Regions from separate parts of the Neorhizobium puerariae genome, predicted to be linked through region 1. Evidence: riboswitches for the same ligand, from Rfam matches in the RefSeq annotation. Region 1 holds a riboswitch; the other holds the start of a gene.
What was found. A riboswitch is a leader RNA that binds a small molecule or an ion and turns the genes downstream of it on or off. The one in region 1 is predicted to bind cobalamin.
Positions count from the first base shown of each region.

Region 2: linked by a shared signal. The riboswitch ahead of nrdH (glutaredoxin-like protein NrdH) and the one ahead of ACFFP0_RS16090 (aromatic ring-hydroxylating oxygenase subunit alpha) in region 1 are both predicted to bind cobalamin.

Region 1 covers NZ_JBHMAA010000017.1:81,965-89,843, reverse strand. The annotation lists gene ACFFP0_RS16105 (FAD-binding oxidoreductase) at 1-233, opposite strand, end outside; gene ACFFP0_RS16100 (L-threonylcarbamoyladenylate synthase) at 258-1,235, opposite strand; gene ACFFP0_RS16095 (DUF6656 family protein) at 1,368-1,985, opposite strand; cobalamin riboswitch at 2,143-2,356, shown strand; gene ACFFP0_RS16090 (aromatic ring-hydroxylating oxygenase subunit alpha) at 2,465-3,709, shown strand; gene ACFFP0_RS16085 (BA14K family protein) at 3,829-4,254, shown strand; gene ACFFP0_RS16080 (BA14K family protein) at 4,447-4,947, shown strand; gene ACFFP0_RS16075 (transporter) at 5,009-6,004, opposite strand; gene ACFFP0_RS16070 (acyl-CoA dehydrogenase) at 6,245-7,879, shown strand, end outside.
Region 2 covers NZ_JBHMAA010000032.1:211,757-219,635, reverse strand. The annotation lists gene ACFFP0_RS25525 (cysteine synthase A) at 1-370, opposite strand, end outside; gene ACFFP0_RS25520 (ChrR family anti-sigma-E factor) at 709-1,347, shown strand; gene ACFFP0_RS25515 (DUF982 domain-containing protein) at 1,398-1,637, opposite strand; gene ACFFP0_RS25510 (alpha/beta hydrolase family protein) at 1,817-2,458, shown strand; partial or broken gene ACFFP0_RS25505 (bifunctional sugar phosphate isomerase/epimerase/4-hydroxyphenylpyruvate dioxygenase family protein) at 2,689-4,584, shown strand; cobalamin riboswitch at 4,774-4,998, shown strand; gene nrdH (glutaredoxin-like protein NrdH) at 5,241-5,462, shown strand; gene nrdI (class Ib ribonucleoside-diphosphate reductase assembly flavoprotein NrdI) at 5,475-5,879, shown strand; gene nrdE (class 1b ribonucleoside-diphosphate reductase subunit alpha) at 5,861-7,879, shown strand, end outside.

The DNA.
Region 1 (7,879 bases):
GTATTGCCCGTCTGCGGCACGACCGGCGTGCCGGTTTCGCTCGCGAGCTTCAGGATCGCCGAGACCTCCCGCGTGGAGCCCGGCTTCAGCAGCATCGGCGAGGAGCCCTGATAGAGCCCGCGCCCTTCGATGAGATGCGGCGCAAGGTCCTTCGGATCGATGAGGACATGGTTCTCGCCGACGATTGCCGCGAAGCGGCCGAGAAGCTCGGGCTTCGGCCCGGAAATATCCATCGAGGTTTCCTCCTGTTCCCGCGTCTATTCTCTCGGGGCGGCGGCACGGGCCAGCCGGTCGTTGATCGCCTCGCCAAGGCCGTGGTCCGGAATAGGCGTGACGGCAATGCGGACGGCGCCCGTCGCATCGGCGCGCTTCAGGTAATCGAACAGGTTTGCCGCTGCTTGCGCAAGGTCTCCGGACGGGCTGAGGTCGAAAATCGCCACCGCATGTTCGCTTCCCTGCACCGGCCGCGACCCGAGGCGGATCAGGGCCTCGCCGGGCTCCACATGATCGGCGTTCAGCCGGACGCCCGCATTCGGCGCGTAATGGGAGGCAAGCATGCCGGGCGCTTCGATGATCGCGGCGGGACCTTCCGGCCGGATCACCGTGAGGCCGGTCGCCTCCTCTATCTCCTCCGCGGCGACGCCGCCGGGCCGCAGCAGCCGGATCGCGCCGTCCTCGACGCGGACGATCGTCGATTCCACCCCGACCGGTGCCGCGCCGCCGTCAATGACGAGTTTCAGCTTGTCGCCCAGATCCTCGGCCACATGGCGGGCGCTCGTCGGGCTGATCCTGCCGGACGTGTTGGCGCTCGGAGCCGCCAGCGGCTTTCCGAAGGCGCGGATCAGCTCGGCGGCAAATCCCTTCGGCAGGCGGATGCCGACGGTGTCGAGACCGGCCGTCGCGAGCGAATGTATGCCGCCTTCCGCCTTGAGGGGCAGGATCAGGGTCAACGGCCCGGGCCAGAAGGTTTCGGCAAGTTTTCGCGAGACCGGATCGAAGGTCGCATGGCGCTCGGCCATGGCGAGGTCGGCCATATGGCAGATCAGCGGATTGAAGCGCGGCCGGCCCTTGGTCTCGTAGATGCGGGTGATGGCCGCCGGATTGGTGGCGTCCGCCGCGAGCCCGTAGACCGTCTCGGTCGGGATCGCCACGGGAAAGCCGTCCGCCAGCACGGCGCAGGCCCGCTGGAGCGCGCCTTCGTGGTCCTTGGTGATGTCGATGATGTCGGCCGCCATGTATGACCTAAAGCGCCGTACGCCCGAACGGACGTAAAAAGGACGCTCCAACCTTTTTGAATCTACGCGTCGTGCTTTCCGAAAAGCGATTCCGGTTTTCGGAACGATGCTGTAGCGCGGACCGGCTCTGTTTCAAAGTTTTTTGATGATTTCGCGAAGCGCCTCGTTCGAGGCGCCGAGCATCAGTACGTTCTTGATTGCTTCCATGGGGTCGCTGGTCTTGAACAAGAGCCCGTTCTTGCGGATCGAGCGATTGATCCGGAAGGGCTGGCCCGGCTCGCCTTCGACCGCCACGGCGAAGTACATGCGGGAATAGGCGGTGCTGATCCGCTCGAAGAACTTCTCCTCCTCTTCGCTGATGTCCGAGAAGAAGTTGGCAATGTAGAAGGACCAGCTCACCGGCACGCGCCGTGAAAGCAGCGTTCTGGCGGCCGTCACATGGCAATAGCCGAGATGCGGCCTCTGATCGAGCGTGTGATGGGCTATGATTTTCGGGAACTGGATCGAGCGGTGGAAGCCGTTGATGCGCTCGTGGCTCTTTTCGCCGGCCTCTTCGAGGCGTTTGCCGGTGCGCTCCGCGACCTGGGCATGGCTGAGGTAACGGCGTTCCTCCGGCACCCAGATCGGCTTGGGGCGGCCGATGCGGCCTGTCCGCAGGAATTCCGAATGCGCGGCGATCTTCACCTCCGGCGCCACGGGCGGGCTTGGCGGAGGGGCTTCGTAGTAGCGGATCTTCTTCTTGGCCTGCATGATGGAACCGCTCCCATGGATGCCGGGGAATTTTAGAAACTACTTCTTAATGACAGGTTTCCCTTTTGCGAGGCTTGAGAATGCTTTTCCAGGGCCGTCGTCAATGCGGTTGCCGATGTCGCAATGTCGTCTATGCGACACATGCGGCGAATGGTTATATCCGCCTCAGGCTCAAGGTGCCGCCTCGCTAGGGAAGGCGGAGAATTGGGAAGCCGGTCGAAGCCCGGCGCTGCCCCCGCAACGGTGGTGGAGTTCGAAGGTCCGGCGGAAGCCACTGGGAAAGAGCCGCAAAGGCCGCCCGGGAAGGCGCCGGTCCAGTCCCGACGGGACAGCTCCTGAGCCCGGAAACCAGCCTGGAGACCTGGAGAGATTCACCGATCGCGGCGGGCGTTCGGGCAGGGGGCTTTGGGGGCTTAGGCCTGCCGGCTTTCCATGTCCTTCGCGCGCTGCCCAAGGGGCGCATTGGCGAGGAAGGCTAGATGGAAATCCGCAATCAGGTCCTGCGGCAGTTGAAGAACCGCCGCGAAGGCTTCAGTCTCGAACAGGCCTTTTATACCGATCCGCATTATTACAAGCTCGATCTCGAAATGATCTGGTACCGCGACTGGCTGTTCGTCGGCCACGATTGCGAATTGCCGAAGGCAGGCAGCTATTTCACCCTGCAGATCGGCGATTATCCCGTGGTCGTCGTCCGCGGCCGCGACGGGCGGATCAGGGCGCTCCACAATACCTGCCGCCATCGCGGCAGCAGGGTCTGCACCAAGGAGAGCGGCTCGGCGGTTCGCCTCGTCTGTCCCTATCACCAGTGGACCTACGAACTCGACGGCTCGCTGCTGGTGGGGCGGCAGATGGGGGCGGATTTCGACAAGGCGCAATACGGATTGAAGAAAGTCCATTGCGAGAGCGTCGCCGGTTACATCTTCATCTGTCTGGCCCAGGAGGCGCCGGATTTCGCCCCGGTTCGCGCCGCGATCGAGCCTTACATGGCGCCGCATCGCCTGTCGGAGGCCAAGGTCGCCCATCAGTCCACGATCATCGAAAAGGGCAACTGGAAGCTCGTCTGGGAAAACAACCGCGAATGCTACCATTGTGCCGGAAACCATCCGGAACTCTGCCGCACGTTTCCCGAGGCGCCGACCGTCACCGGCGTCGCGGGGGCGATTGACGATCCCGTCATCATCGAGCATTGGCAGCGTTGCGAGGCGGCCAACCTGCCGAGCGAGTTCAGGATCTCGCCGGACGGCCAGTTCCGCGTCGCCCGCATGCCGCTGATCGAAGGGGCGGAAAGCTACACGATGTCCGGCAGGAATGCCGTTGCCCGCCAGCTCTCCGACGACGTGACGATCGACCGGATCGGCACCATGCTGCTCTTCCATTATCCGACCACCTGGAACCACATGCTGGGCGACCACGCCATCTCCTTCCGCGTGACCCCGCTCGGGCCGGAGGAAACGGCGGTCACCACCAAATGGCTGGTCCACAAGGATGCGGTCGAAGGGGTGGACTACCATCTCGAGGAACTGACGCATGTCTGGAACATGACCAACGACCAGGACCGCCGGATCGTCGAGGAGAACGCCTTCGGCATCCGCTCTCCGGCCTACGAGCCGGGACCCTATTCGGCGGTTCACGAGGGCGGCGTCATGCAGTTCGTCGAATGGTATTCGAACTTCATGGTCAACCGCCTGCAGGGCGACCAGGCCAAGCTCTCTATCGTCGCCTGACGGAGAGGGGGCCGGGGCCGCTCGCTTATTCGTGATCGGCCCTGGAACATGCCCGGTAGGAACGAAGTCCTGCGATCCGCGTTGTTCCCAAAATCAGTCTGGAACAAGGAAACACCAGGATGAATACCCTTCGCTTGCGGTTCACCGCGGTCGCAGTCGCCATCGCCTCGACACTCGCCGGCCTTGCGCCCGCCCAGGCCTTTCCGCTTCCCTCGGCTCCCGGCATTTCCGCGGCAAGCCCCGTGACGGAGGTCCAGTACCGGGACCGGCGTGACTGGCGGCGGGACCGTCACGGCTGGTACAACGGCCATCGCGGCTATCGCGACCGCCGGCCGGGCTACCGGTATCACAACGGCTTCTGGTTCCCGCTTGCCGCCTTCGCGACCGGCGCGATCATAGGCGGCGCGATCGCCTCCGACCGCGGCGGATATTCGAACCGGCATGTCGCCTGGTGCGAAAGCCGCTACCGCACCTACCGTGCGTGGGACAACACTTACGTGCCGCGCGCCGGCGTCCGCGCGCAATGCGTCTCGCCCTATCGCTAAGACTTCCCCGGATCTCCCGGTCCGGAACCCGGCGCGGGCATGCGGCCCGCGCCGGGTTTTCTGTTGTGTTAATCACGCATTCAGGATGAATTTCCTAGGATCGCCGCGAAATCCGGCCTGCCTGATATATAAGGCTATCGGCTCCGGCACGGAGAATTGAAAAAGACAACGGTAGGGAATGGAGAACATAACATGACGCTGTTCAAGAAAGTTGCGGTCGCGGGCATTTCCCTCGCCGTTCTGGCCGGCTCGCTGATGCCGGCCGAGGCAATGCCTTTGCCCGCGGCTCCGGCCGCTGGCCTGGAAAGCTTGGACGTCACCCAGGTCCAGTACTGGGATCGCGGCGACCGGTGGGAACGCCGCTCGTGGCGTCGCGACGGTTATCGCGATGGCTACCGCGACGGCTGGTACAACGGCCACCGCGGTTATCGCGACCGCCGGCCGGGCCATCGTTACCATAACGGTTACTGGTTCCCGCTCGCCGCCTTCGCAACGGGCGCGCTGATCGGCGGCGCTATCGCCTCCCAGCCCCGTTATGCCGAGCCGGCTCCGTCCTATGGCGGCGGCGGTGGCGGCATCAATCCACGCCATTACGAATGGTGCTCGGCCCGCTATCGGTCCTACGATTCCTATTCGAACTCGTTCCAGCCCTATAACGGCCCGCGCCAGACCTGCTATTCGCCCTATTACTGAGGACGGCAGGCATTCTTTCTGGAAGCCCGTCCGGCATCGCCGGGCGGGTTTCTTTTTTCCGTCAGAGTATTCCCGTCCGCCTCAGCAGCCACCATGCGGCGAGGATCGACACGCCCATCAGGCCGAAGGCATAGATCGTCCCGCCCGTGCCCTCGGCGAACGGAAGCGACGAGGTGTTCATTCCGAAGAAGCCCGTGACCAGCGAGGGAGGCAGGAGGAAGGCCGTCATCAGCGACAGGATGTAGAGGTGGCGGTTCGTTTCGGAGGAGAGTTTCGAGTCGATTTCCTCGTGCAGCAGGCGGGCGCGTTCCTGCAAGGCATAGACGTCGTGGTCCACGGCCTCCAGCCGGCCGATGAGCCGGGAGGAGGCGTCGTCGAAGCCTGGCGGCATCTCGTCGTCGTCGGCGGCAGCGGCGCGGCGCATCAGCGTCAGCACGGTCCTGAGATGCCGGTGCAGCCGCACGACTGTGCGCCGCACGGGCGCCAGCCGGCGGCGTTCGTCGCGGGGTGCGTTGTCGTAGACGAAGTCCTCGATAAGATTCAGTTCCTCGGTAAGTTCCATCACGAGGCTGATCAGGGTGCGCTGGAATTCGGCGACCAGCGTCTCGAACACGTCGATCGGTTTCCTGTAGCGGGAGGCGTTCTTCTCGATGGCGGCCCGCACGCGGTCGATGGAGCGGAGCGGCTGCAGGCGCGTGGTGATGATCACCCTGTCCGAGACGAAGAAATGCAGCCAGCCGATATCGCGCGTTTCGCTGTCGAACTCCCGCTGGAAATCGATCAGCGTGCCGTAGACGAGCTGTTCGTCGAGCGTGATCGCGGCATGCGTGTCATGCGTCGTAAGCGCGGTGAAGGCGGGCGGGGTCAGGCCCGGGAAATTCTCCAGGAAAGCGTTGACGCGCGTATCGGCGAGATTGAGATGCAGCCAGAGAAAGCCTTCGCCGATCTCAAGGTCGCTGCGGGCGGCGTCGAGCGGAAGTCTGGTGCAGGGAGCCGAGCCGGGACGAAAGTGATAAGCCCAGACGAGGCCGGGAATGGCGGGAGTGACAAGCGACATGGGCGAGGAATCCGGAAGCATGGGACATCTCCATAAGCCTCTTGTGTAACGCCGGTTTCAACAAGATTCTCTAAAGCAAGAACTCGATCCGGTCTCGCTGTTTCGCCTGTTCATGGCGTGTGACCTAAATGGGGGGTAATCTGATGCGGTGATTGACAACAATATTTACGTTTACGTAAAAAGCAAAGAGGAGCCGGCCGATGTGGATGTCGGTCGAATGCGCCGGCAAGGAGGAGCACCATGTACAAGGCACCGGTAGAGGAAATCGCCTTCACGCTGAACCATGTGGCAGGCCTTGCGGATGCCGTGGAGATCGGACGGTTTGGCGACCTGAGTTCGGATCTGGTCAGCGCGATCCTGGAAGAGGCGGGGCGTTTCGCCACCAACGAGATGGAACCGCTTGGCGGGATAGGCGACACCCAGGGTGCCCGGCTCGTCGATGGCGAGGTCAGGACGCCGGACGGCTGGCCGGAGCTTTATCGCCACTGGCGCGAAGGCGGCTGGAACGGGTTGACCGCGCCGGAGGCTTTTGGCGGCCAGCATCTGCCGCACATGCTGAATGTCGCCGCGCTGGAGATGTGGAATTCCGCCTCCATGGCTTTCGCGCTTGCCCCGACGCTCACCATGGGGGCGATCGAGGCGCTCGTCGCCCATGGCAGCGATGCGCTCAAGGAGAAATATCTCGCGAAATTGGTGTCCGGCGAATGGACCGGCACGATGAACCTCACCGAACCGCATGCCGGTTCCGATCTCGGCGTCCTCAAGACCCGCGCGGAACGGCGCGACGACGGCACCTATCGTATCTTCGGTCAGAAGATCTTCATCACCTGGGGCGAGCATGACGCAGCCGACAACATCGTCCACCTCGTGCTCGCGCGGCTTCCCAACGCGCCGGCCGGCACGCGCGGCATTTCGCTTTTCCTCGTGCCGAAATTCCTGGTGAACGAGGACGGCTCCCTCGGTCCCCGCAATGATGTCTTCTGCCATTCGCTCGAACACAAGCTCGGCATCCACGGTTCGCCGACCTGCACGATGATCTATGGCGACGGAGTGTTCGGCGGGGAGAAGGGGGCCATTGGCTGGCTCGTCGGCGAGGAGAACAAGGGGCTCGCCTGCATGTTCACGATGATGAACAATGCCCGCCTCGCGGTCGGCATGCAGGGGGTGGCGATCGCCGAGGCCGCCACCCAGAAGGCGGTCGCCTACGCCCACGGGCGGACGCAGGGCAAGGCGCCCGGCTGGAGCGGCGAGGGCCAGCGCGGGGACATGAGTCCGATCATAGAGCATCCGGATGTCGCCCGCACGCTGATCACCATGAAGGCCCTGACCCAGGGCGCGCGCGCCATCTGTTATGCCTGCGCCCATGCGATCGACATGTCGCACCACATGGCGGCCGACGAAGCGCGGCACTGGGCCGAGCGCGCGGCGCTTCTGACGCCGGTCGCCAAGTCCTTTGCGACGGATGTCGGGGTGGAGGTCGCCTCCCTCGGCATCCAGGTGCATGGCGGCATGGGCTTCATCGAGGAAACCGGGGCGGCTCGCTATCTGCGCGACGTCCGCATCGCGCCGATCTACGAGGGCACCAACGGCATCCAGGCGATCGACCTGGTGACCCGGAAACTGCCGCTCTCCTCCGGCGAGCAGGTGCGGGGCTTCATCGGCGAATTGAAGGAAATCGCCGAAAGCGTCGCCGCGTCGAACGATCCGGCTTTCGGCGAGACCGGGGACCGGCTGCGCGCCGCGATCGCCGCGCTGGAGGCCGCCACGGGCTGGCTGCTGGAGGTGCAGGCCGCCGGAAGGAATTCCGATGCGCTCGCCGGGGCCACGCCCTATCAGCGCCTGTTCGGCCTGACGCTCACCGGCTGCTACCTCGCG
Region 2 (7,879 bases), on a different contig from region 1:
GGTTCTTGTAGGGAACGGCGGGAACTTCGACCAGCTCGGCGCCAAGCAGCTTCAGCGCGTCCTTCTTCTCCTGGCTCTGCGTTTCCGGGATGACGATGACCGTCCGGTAGCCGAGCGCCTTGGCGACCAGCGTGAGCCCGATGCCGGTATTGCCGGCCGTGCCTTCGACGATCACGCCGCCCGGACGCAGAAGGCCCTTCTTTTCCGCATCGCGGATGATGTAGAGCGCGGCGCGGTCCTTGACCGACTGGCCTGGGTTCAGGAACTCCGCCTTGCCGAGGATTTCGCAGCCGGTCGCTTCCGAGGCGCCCTTGAGCCGGATAAGGGGCGTATTGCCGATCACGCTGAGGACGGAGGAGTGAGAGGTCATCGCGGCACCTTGTTGTTCCCTGGAGATTTAAGACGGGTCTTTTCCGCGCACAAGCACCCGAGGGCAAGAAATTCTGTTTCCGTTCGGGTTGGGGCCCGGTAAAATTCATCTCCCTGCGGGCCGCCTGGCCGAGGCGATGGAGGACGGTAAAGAGGTTTCGCGGCCGGCTCTTCGGCCGGTGCGCAGATCACGGAAACCCGCCCGTTATTATATCGGAAATAGTAATATCAACTTCCTGCCGCGCATGGCGCGAATGTTGTTGAAGCAAATACTGATCCATGCCATTCGTGAATTTGTCGTGCGGTGCTTAAATACCGCTCGCGAAACTGGCCACGGACATGCTGCTGAACCTTGAAAGGTTGGATCTTCTGATCGCGCATTACGTTGCCGGTTCCCTTCCGGAGCCGGCTCATGTCCTTGTTGGGGCTCATCTGGAGATGCAGGCCACGGCCTTGCGGTTTGCCGATACCCTTGACGAACTGGCCGGCGCCGCCTTGCGGCGCAGCGACCCGGTTGCAATGTCCTCCCGCGACTTGCAGTTGACGACGATCCTGAACTCGGCTCCCTTGCCGGCGGCGCCCCGGATGGACGCGGAAAAGCGCTTTCCCTCATCGATGCAGGCCTATACGGGAAGCAGCCTCGCGGACATTCCCTGGAAAACGAAGCTGCCCGGATTTCGCCAGTACGTCATCGAAAAGGTGCCGGATGTCGAAGCGAGTCTTCTGTGGGTGCGGGCGGGCAGGGCGCTGCCCCATCACGGTCATCGCGGCCTCGAACTGACCCTGGTTCTGGAAGGGGAATTCCACGATCACCGCGGCAATTTCAGCCGCGGGGATGTCTCGATTGCCGACGAAATGCTGGAACATCGGCCGGTTGCGGGAAAGCAGGGGCCGTGCATCTGTTTTTCCGTTCTTTTCGCGCCGATCACGCTTTCCGGCTCTCGATTGAGGCTGGTCGCGGATATTCTCGGCATCTGAAGCGGAAAAGAAAAAGGCCGGCGATGCCGGCCAGCTTTTCCTTCGTATTCTCAGTTCAAATGAAGCTGTGCTTCGCTCACGGCCTGTTCGAACTGCTGGCGCGCTTCTTCCGGCGACCTCCGTCCGTCGAGCGCGGCGCGGCAGGCGCTGCGTGCCTTGACGAAATGAGGCCCGCGCATATCGGGCCAGCGGTCGGTCAACAAGGCCAGTGCTTCGAACGGCCCGTTGATGACTTCGGTCCCAAGATGTCCAAACGCAACACGAACAGGTTTCTGCCAGCTAGTCTGCATGTCTTTCGCCTCCTCCCTGAGTACCCAACCCGTAGAAACAATTTAGATGAAGTTTGGTTCCGCGAGAATGAGAAAAATTTGCAATCATGGACGATTGCGGCGACGCCCCTGGCATGTCGTCCATCTGTTATTCTCAGGCGCGGGATTTTGGGGAATACTTGCGAAATGAAGGGAATAGGATGTCGGACCGATTTCTGATCAAGGGACCGAATGAGGCGCGTTTCACCATACTGCTTGCACATGGCGCCGGTGCTCGGATGGATTCCGCCTCGATGACGGCGTCGGCCGAAGCGCTGTCGGAGAAAGGGTTCCGCGTAGCGCGCTTCGAATTCGCCTACATGGCGGCCCGGCGTATGTCGGGGGACCGCAAACCGCCGCCGCGAGCGGAGACCCTCAATCCGGAATACAAGGCGGCCATCGCCGAATTTCACGCGAAAGGCCCGCTGATCATCGGCGGGAAGTCCATGGGCGGAAGGGTCGCGAGCATGGTCGCCGATGAACTTCATGCGGAGGGCAGGATCGCGGGCCTCCTGTGCCTCGGTTATCCATTCCACCCGCCGGGCAAGCCCGACCAACTCCGCACGCAGCACCTGAAGGAACTGAAGACGCCCGCCCTGATCTGCCAGGGAACGCGTGACGAGTTCGGCGCCCGGGATGAGGTACCCGGCTATCATTTGTCCGAAACGATCGAAATCCTCTGGCTGGAGGATGGCGACCACGATCTGAAGCCGCGCAGGAAGATCTCCGGCTTCTCCACGGCCGATCACCTCGCCGCCATGGCGGAAGCGGTATTCGCCTGGGCTGGAGGATTGGAAGTCTAGCGGGGAGGTCATTGCGCCTTCCTGGAATCTGGAGCGCCTGCAGGAGGCATGAGTACCAATGTCTCCGAAAGGAGACGTGCGGGCGTCGCGGAGCCGGGCAGCCATTATTTCCCTTACGAACTATTTGGTACAAATAATGGATATGATAAAGGTTGCGATGTTGGACATGCGACTTCGGACACGCCGGCGCCTTCATGTCTCCGAGCCGTTCCGGGGGAATGGAGGAATGCATGAAGACGTCGATCGCGCGACCGTATCGATCAGCGGGGAGTTGCCCGAGAAGCTTGAGGCGATAGCGAAGGCGGGGTTCGAGGGGGTGGAGATATTCGAAAACGATTTCTGGCCTTCGACGGCAGTCCGGCAGATGTGGGCAGGATGGTGCGCGATTTCGGACTGGAGATCACTCTGTTCCAGCCCTTCCGAGATTTCGAAGGCATGCCCGAACCCCTGCGGACATGCACTTTCGACCGCGCCGAACGCAAGTTTGATGTCATGCAGGAACTCGGTACCGATCTTCTGCTGGTCTGCTCGAATGTCTCGCCGGTATCGCTCGGTGGTATCGACCGGGCGGCTGCGGATTTCCATGAGCTCGGCGAACGGGCCGCCAGACGAGGTCTGAGGATCGGTTATGAGGCGCTTGCCTGGGGGCGCCACATCAACGACCATCGCGACGCGTGGGAGATCGTGCGCCGTGCCGGCCATTCGAATATCGGGCTCATCCTCGCTAGTTTCCACACGCTGTCGCGCAAGCGCGCAAGATCGACATCAACTCGATCCGTTCCATCCCCAGGGACAAGATCTTCATCGTCCAGCTTGCCGATGCCCCGCTGATCGACATGGACCTGCTTTACTGGAGCCGGCATTTCCGCAACATGCCGGGCGAGGGGGACCTTCCCGTGACGGATTTCACGGCCGCGGTCGCCGAGACCGGTTATGACGGCTATTTTTCGCTGGAGATCTTCAACGACCAGTTCCGCAGCGGCTCGACCCGGTCGATTGCCGCGGACGGTCACCGCTCGCTGATCTACCTGGGCGATCGGGTGCGCCGCATACCCGATGCGACGGGATTGACCGTAGCCGCCATGCCGGACCGGGCCGAGGTCAGGGGCGTCGGCTTCGTGGAGTTCTCCGCCGATGAAAAGGAGGCGGCCGATCTCGTCGGCATCCTGAGGGCGCTGGGTTTTGCGAAGGTGGCGTCGCATCGCGCGAAGAAGGTCGATCTGTTCCGTCAGGGGGATATCCGCCTTCTCGTCAACACCGAGGGGAAGGGGTTCCCAATGCCTCCTTTGCCATGCACGGCACCTCGGCCTATGCGATGGCGCTGGTCGTCGATGATGCCCGGGCTGCGCTCGCGCGTGCCGTGGCGCTGGACGCCGAGCCGTTCAGCCAGCCGGTCGGCCCCGGCGAAGTGGAGATACCGGCAATCCGTGGCGTCGGCGGCGGGCTGGTTTATCTCATCGACGATCAAAGCGAGCTCGGCAGGTTTTCCGAGATCGATTTCATGCCCATCGAGGACGATGCCGCGGTGATGCCGGCGCATCTCCTGCATGTGGATCACATCGCCCAGACCGTCGGTTATGACGAGATGCTGACCTAGCTTCTGTTCTATACCTCGATCTTCGGCATGCGGAAAACGCCGATGGTCGACATCATCGATCCCGCCGGCGTTGTGCGCAGCCAGGTGGTGGAGAATGGTTCCGGATCGCTGCGGATCACGCTCAACGGCGCCGAACCGTCGGACGCTGGCCGGGCACTTCATCGCGGAAAAGTTCGGCTCAGGCGTCCAGCATCTCGCATTTCACACGGACGACATCTTTGCGACGGCGGCGGCGCTCCGCCGGAACGGTTTCCGGCCGTTGCAGATATCGCCGAACTACTATGGCGACGTGGAGGCGCGCTTCGGCCTCGATCCGGACCTGACGGAGCGGCTGAAGGCCGACAACATCCTCTACGATCGCGACGAACACGGCGAATATTTCCAGCTCTACAGCATGACCTACGGAGAAGGCTTCTTCTTCGAGATCGTCGAAAGGCGAGGATATCGCGGTTATGGCGCCCCCAACGCGATCTTCCGTATCGCGGCGCTCAAGAAAGCCCTGAGACCGGACGGCATACCAAGGATCTGACGGCAACCGCGTTTGTCGCCTGAACTGCAACTGGCCATGTCACGCCATATCCATAGCGTTCCTCCGACGAGCGAGGCCCCATCGCGAGGGCCGTTTCGCCATGCCCGTCCACCGTCCGGGAGGCTTTCCGCTGCTGCCTGCTCTTGATGTGTGATTTTCATAGCTATTGACGTGATTTTAACCTCGTCTACTATATCTAGTGTTCGAGGTGCTTCCGATTCGTAAGGATGGGGAGCTAAGAGGGAATACGGTGCGTGGCCTTCATGAGGAAGGCTGCAAGTCCGGAGCTGCCCCCGCAACTGTAGGCGGAGAGCATACGTCCGATAAAGCCACTGGGCCGGAAGGCTTCGGGAAGGCGAGGGGCGGATGCGACGACCCGCGAGCCAGGAGACCTGCCTCGAGCAGAACGTCCACGGGCGGGGTGTCCGGATGGCGAACGGCGGTTTGCGGGATGAAACCTGTGGGCGCCGTTTTCCCGAATACCCCGCAGAGCCACTTCGGGGTGAAGTCCATGTTGAACAGTACTGATCCGTAAGGCGTGACGGACGCTCTGCGTCCGGCTGCCGGTTACGGCTGCGTCCATTCCAGTTTCATTGCCCGGGCATCGGCGGATGCCCGAACGATGTTGCATGCTTTTTCGAAACACGAGGAACACAATGAACATTACCGTCTACAGCAAGCCTGCCTGCGTCCAGTGCACCGCGACCACCCGCGCGCTCGATCGCCAGGGGATCGATTACACCGTCATCGACGTGTCCGCTGACGCCGCGGCTTACGAGCTCGTCCGGAGGCTCGGATATCGCCAGGTCCCGGTCGTCGTGGCGGGAGAGCGGCACTGGGCCGGCTTCCGGCCCGACATGATCGGCAGTCTCGTCTGATACGTCCCAGCCATGGGCGATATCGTCTATTTCTCCAGCCGGTCGGAGAACACGCGGCGTTTCGTGGAGAGGCTGGACATGCCGGCGCTGCGCCTGCCGATGGACGGCAGCGCGATTCCGCCTTCGGTACGGCAGCCTTATGTGCTCATCGTGCCGACCTATGGCGGCGGAGGCACGAAAGGGGCGGTGCCGAAACCGGTGATCCATTTCCTGAATGATGCCGGCAACCGCAATCTGCTTCGTGGCGTCATCGCAGCGGGCAACACCAATTTCGGCGCGGCTTTCGCGCTTGCCGGAGACATCATCTCCGCCAGGTGCGCCGTGCCCTTCCTCTATCGTTTCGAGCTTCTTGGAACGGTCGAGGACGTCGCTAACGTCAGACATGGATTGGAACGATTTTGGACACGCTTACGCTAGACAGGCCGGCGAAGGCCGCGGAACCCGCGCTGGATTACCACGCGCTGAACGCCATGCTGAACCTCTACGACGAGCAGGGCCGAATCCAGCTCGACAAGGACCGGCTGGCCGCACGTCAATATTTCCTCCAGCACGTCAACCAGAATACGGTCTTCTTCCATAACCTTCGGGAAAAGCTCGATTACCTGGTGACCGAAGGCTATTACGAGCAGGAGGTTCTGGACCAGTATTCCTTCAATTTCGTCCGCGATCTCTTCGATCAGGCCTATGCCAGGAAATTCCGTTTCCCCACCTTCCTGGGAGCCTTCAAATACTACACCAGCTACACGCTGAAGACCTTCGACGGAAAACGCTATCTGGAGCGTTATGAGGACCGCGTCTGCATGGTGGCGCTGACGCTGGCGCGCGGCGACGAGGAGCTTGCCCGCGGTCTCGTGGAGGAAATCATTTCCGGCCGCTTCCAGCCGGCGACCCCGACTTTTCTCAATGCCGGCAAGAAGCAGCGGGGCGAACTCGTCTCCTGCTTCCTGCTGCGCGTCGAGGACAACATGGAGTCGATCGGCCGCTCGATCAACTCGGCCCTGCAGCTATCGAAGCGGGGCGGCGGCGTTGCGCTGTCGCTCACCAACATCCGCGAGGCTGGTGCGCCGATCAAGCAGATCGAGAACCAGTCCTCCGGCATCATTCCGATCATGAAGCTCCTGGAAGATTCGTTCTCCTACGCCAACCAGCTCGGCGCACGGCAAGGGGCGGGCGCGGTCTACCTGCATGCACACCACCCCGACATCATGCGTTTCCTCGATACGAAACGTGAGAATGCCGACGAGAAGATCAGGATCAAGACGCTCTCGCTCGGGGTCGTCATCCCGGACATTACTTTCGAACTCGCCAGGAACAACGAGGACATGTACCTGTTCTCGCCCCATGACGTGGAGCGCGTCTACGGGATGCCCTTCACCGAGATTTCGGTGACGGAGAAATATCGCGAGATGGTCGAGGATGCCCGCATCCGCAAAAGAAAGATCAAGGCGCGCGAGTTCTTCCAGATCATCGCCGAGATCCAGTTCGAGAGCGGCTATCCCTACCTCATGTTCGAGGACACGGTGAACCGGGTCAATCCGGTTGCGGGGCGCATCACCATGAGCAATCTCTGCTCGGAGATCCTGCAGGTGAGCGAGGCAAGCACGTTTAACGACGACCTGTCATACGAACATATGGGCAAGGATATCTCCTGCAATCTCGGCTCGCTGAACATTGCGGCGGCGATGGATTCCTCCGATTTCGGCAAGACGATCGAGACGGCGATCCGGGCGTTGACCGCAGTCTCCGACATGAGCCATATCGCCTCGGTTCCATCGATCGAGAAGGGCAATGACGAAAGCCACGCGATCGGCCTCGGGCAGATGAACCTGCATGGCTATCTCGCCCGCGAACGCATCTTCTACGGCTCGCAAGAGGGCATCGATTTCACCGACATCTACTTCTATACGGTGACGTATCACGCGCTGCGCGCCTCGAACCTTCTGGCGGCCGAGCGAGGTACGAGCTTCAGGGGGTTCGAGAATTCGAAATACGCATCCGGCGAGTATTTCGACAAATACACAGAGGCCGAATGGAAACCGGCGACGGAGAAGGTCGCCGGGCTGTTCGAGACGGCCGGCATCCACATCCCGACGCGGGAGGACTGGCTGGCGCTGAAACAGGCGGTCATGACCTCCGGTCTTTATAACCAGAACCTCCAGGCGGTGCCGCCGACCGGCTCGATCTCCTATATCAACCACTCCACCTCCTCGATCCATCCGATCGTTTCGAAGATCGAGATTCGCAAGGAGGGCAAGATCGGCCGCGTCTATTATCCGGCCGCCTTCATGACCGGCGACAATCTCGAATATTATCAGGACGCCTACGAGATCGGTCCGGAAAAGATCATCGACACCTACGCTGCGGCCACCCGGCATGTCGATCAGGGCCTGTCGCTGACGCTGTTCTTCCGCGACACG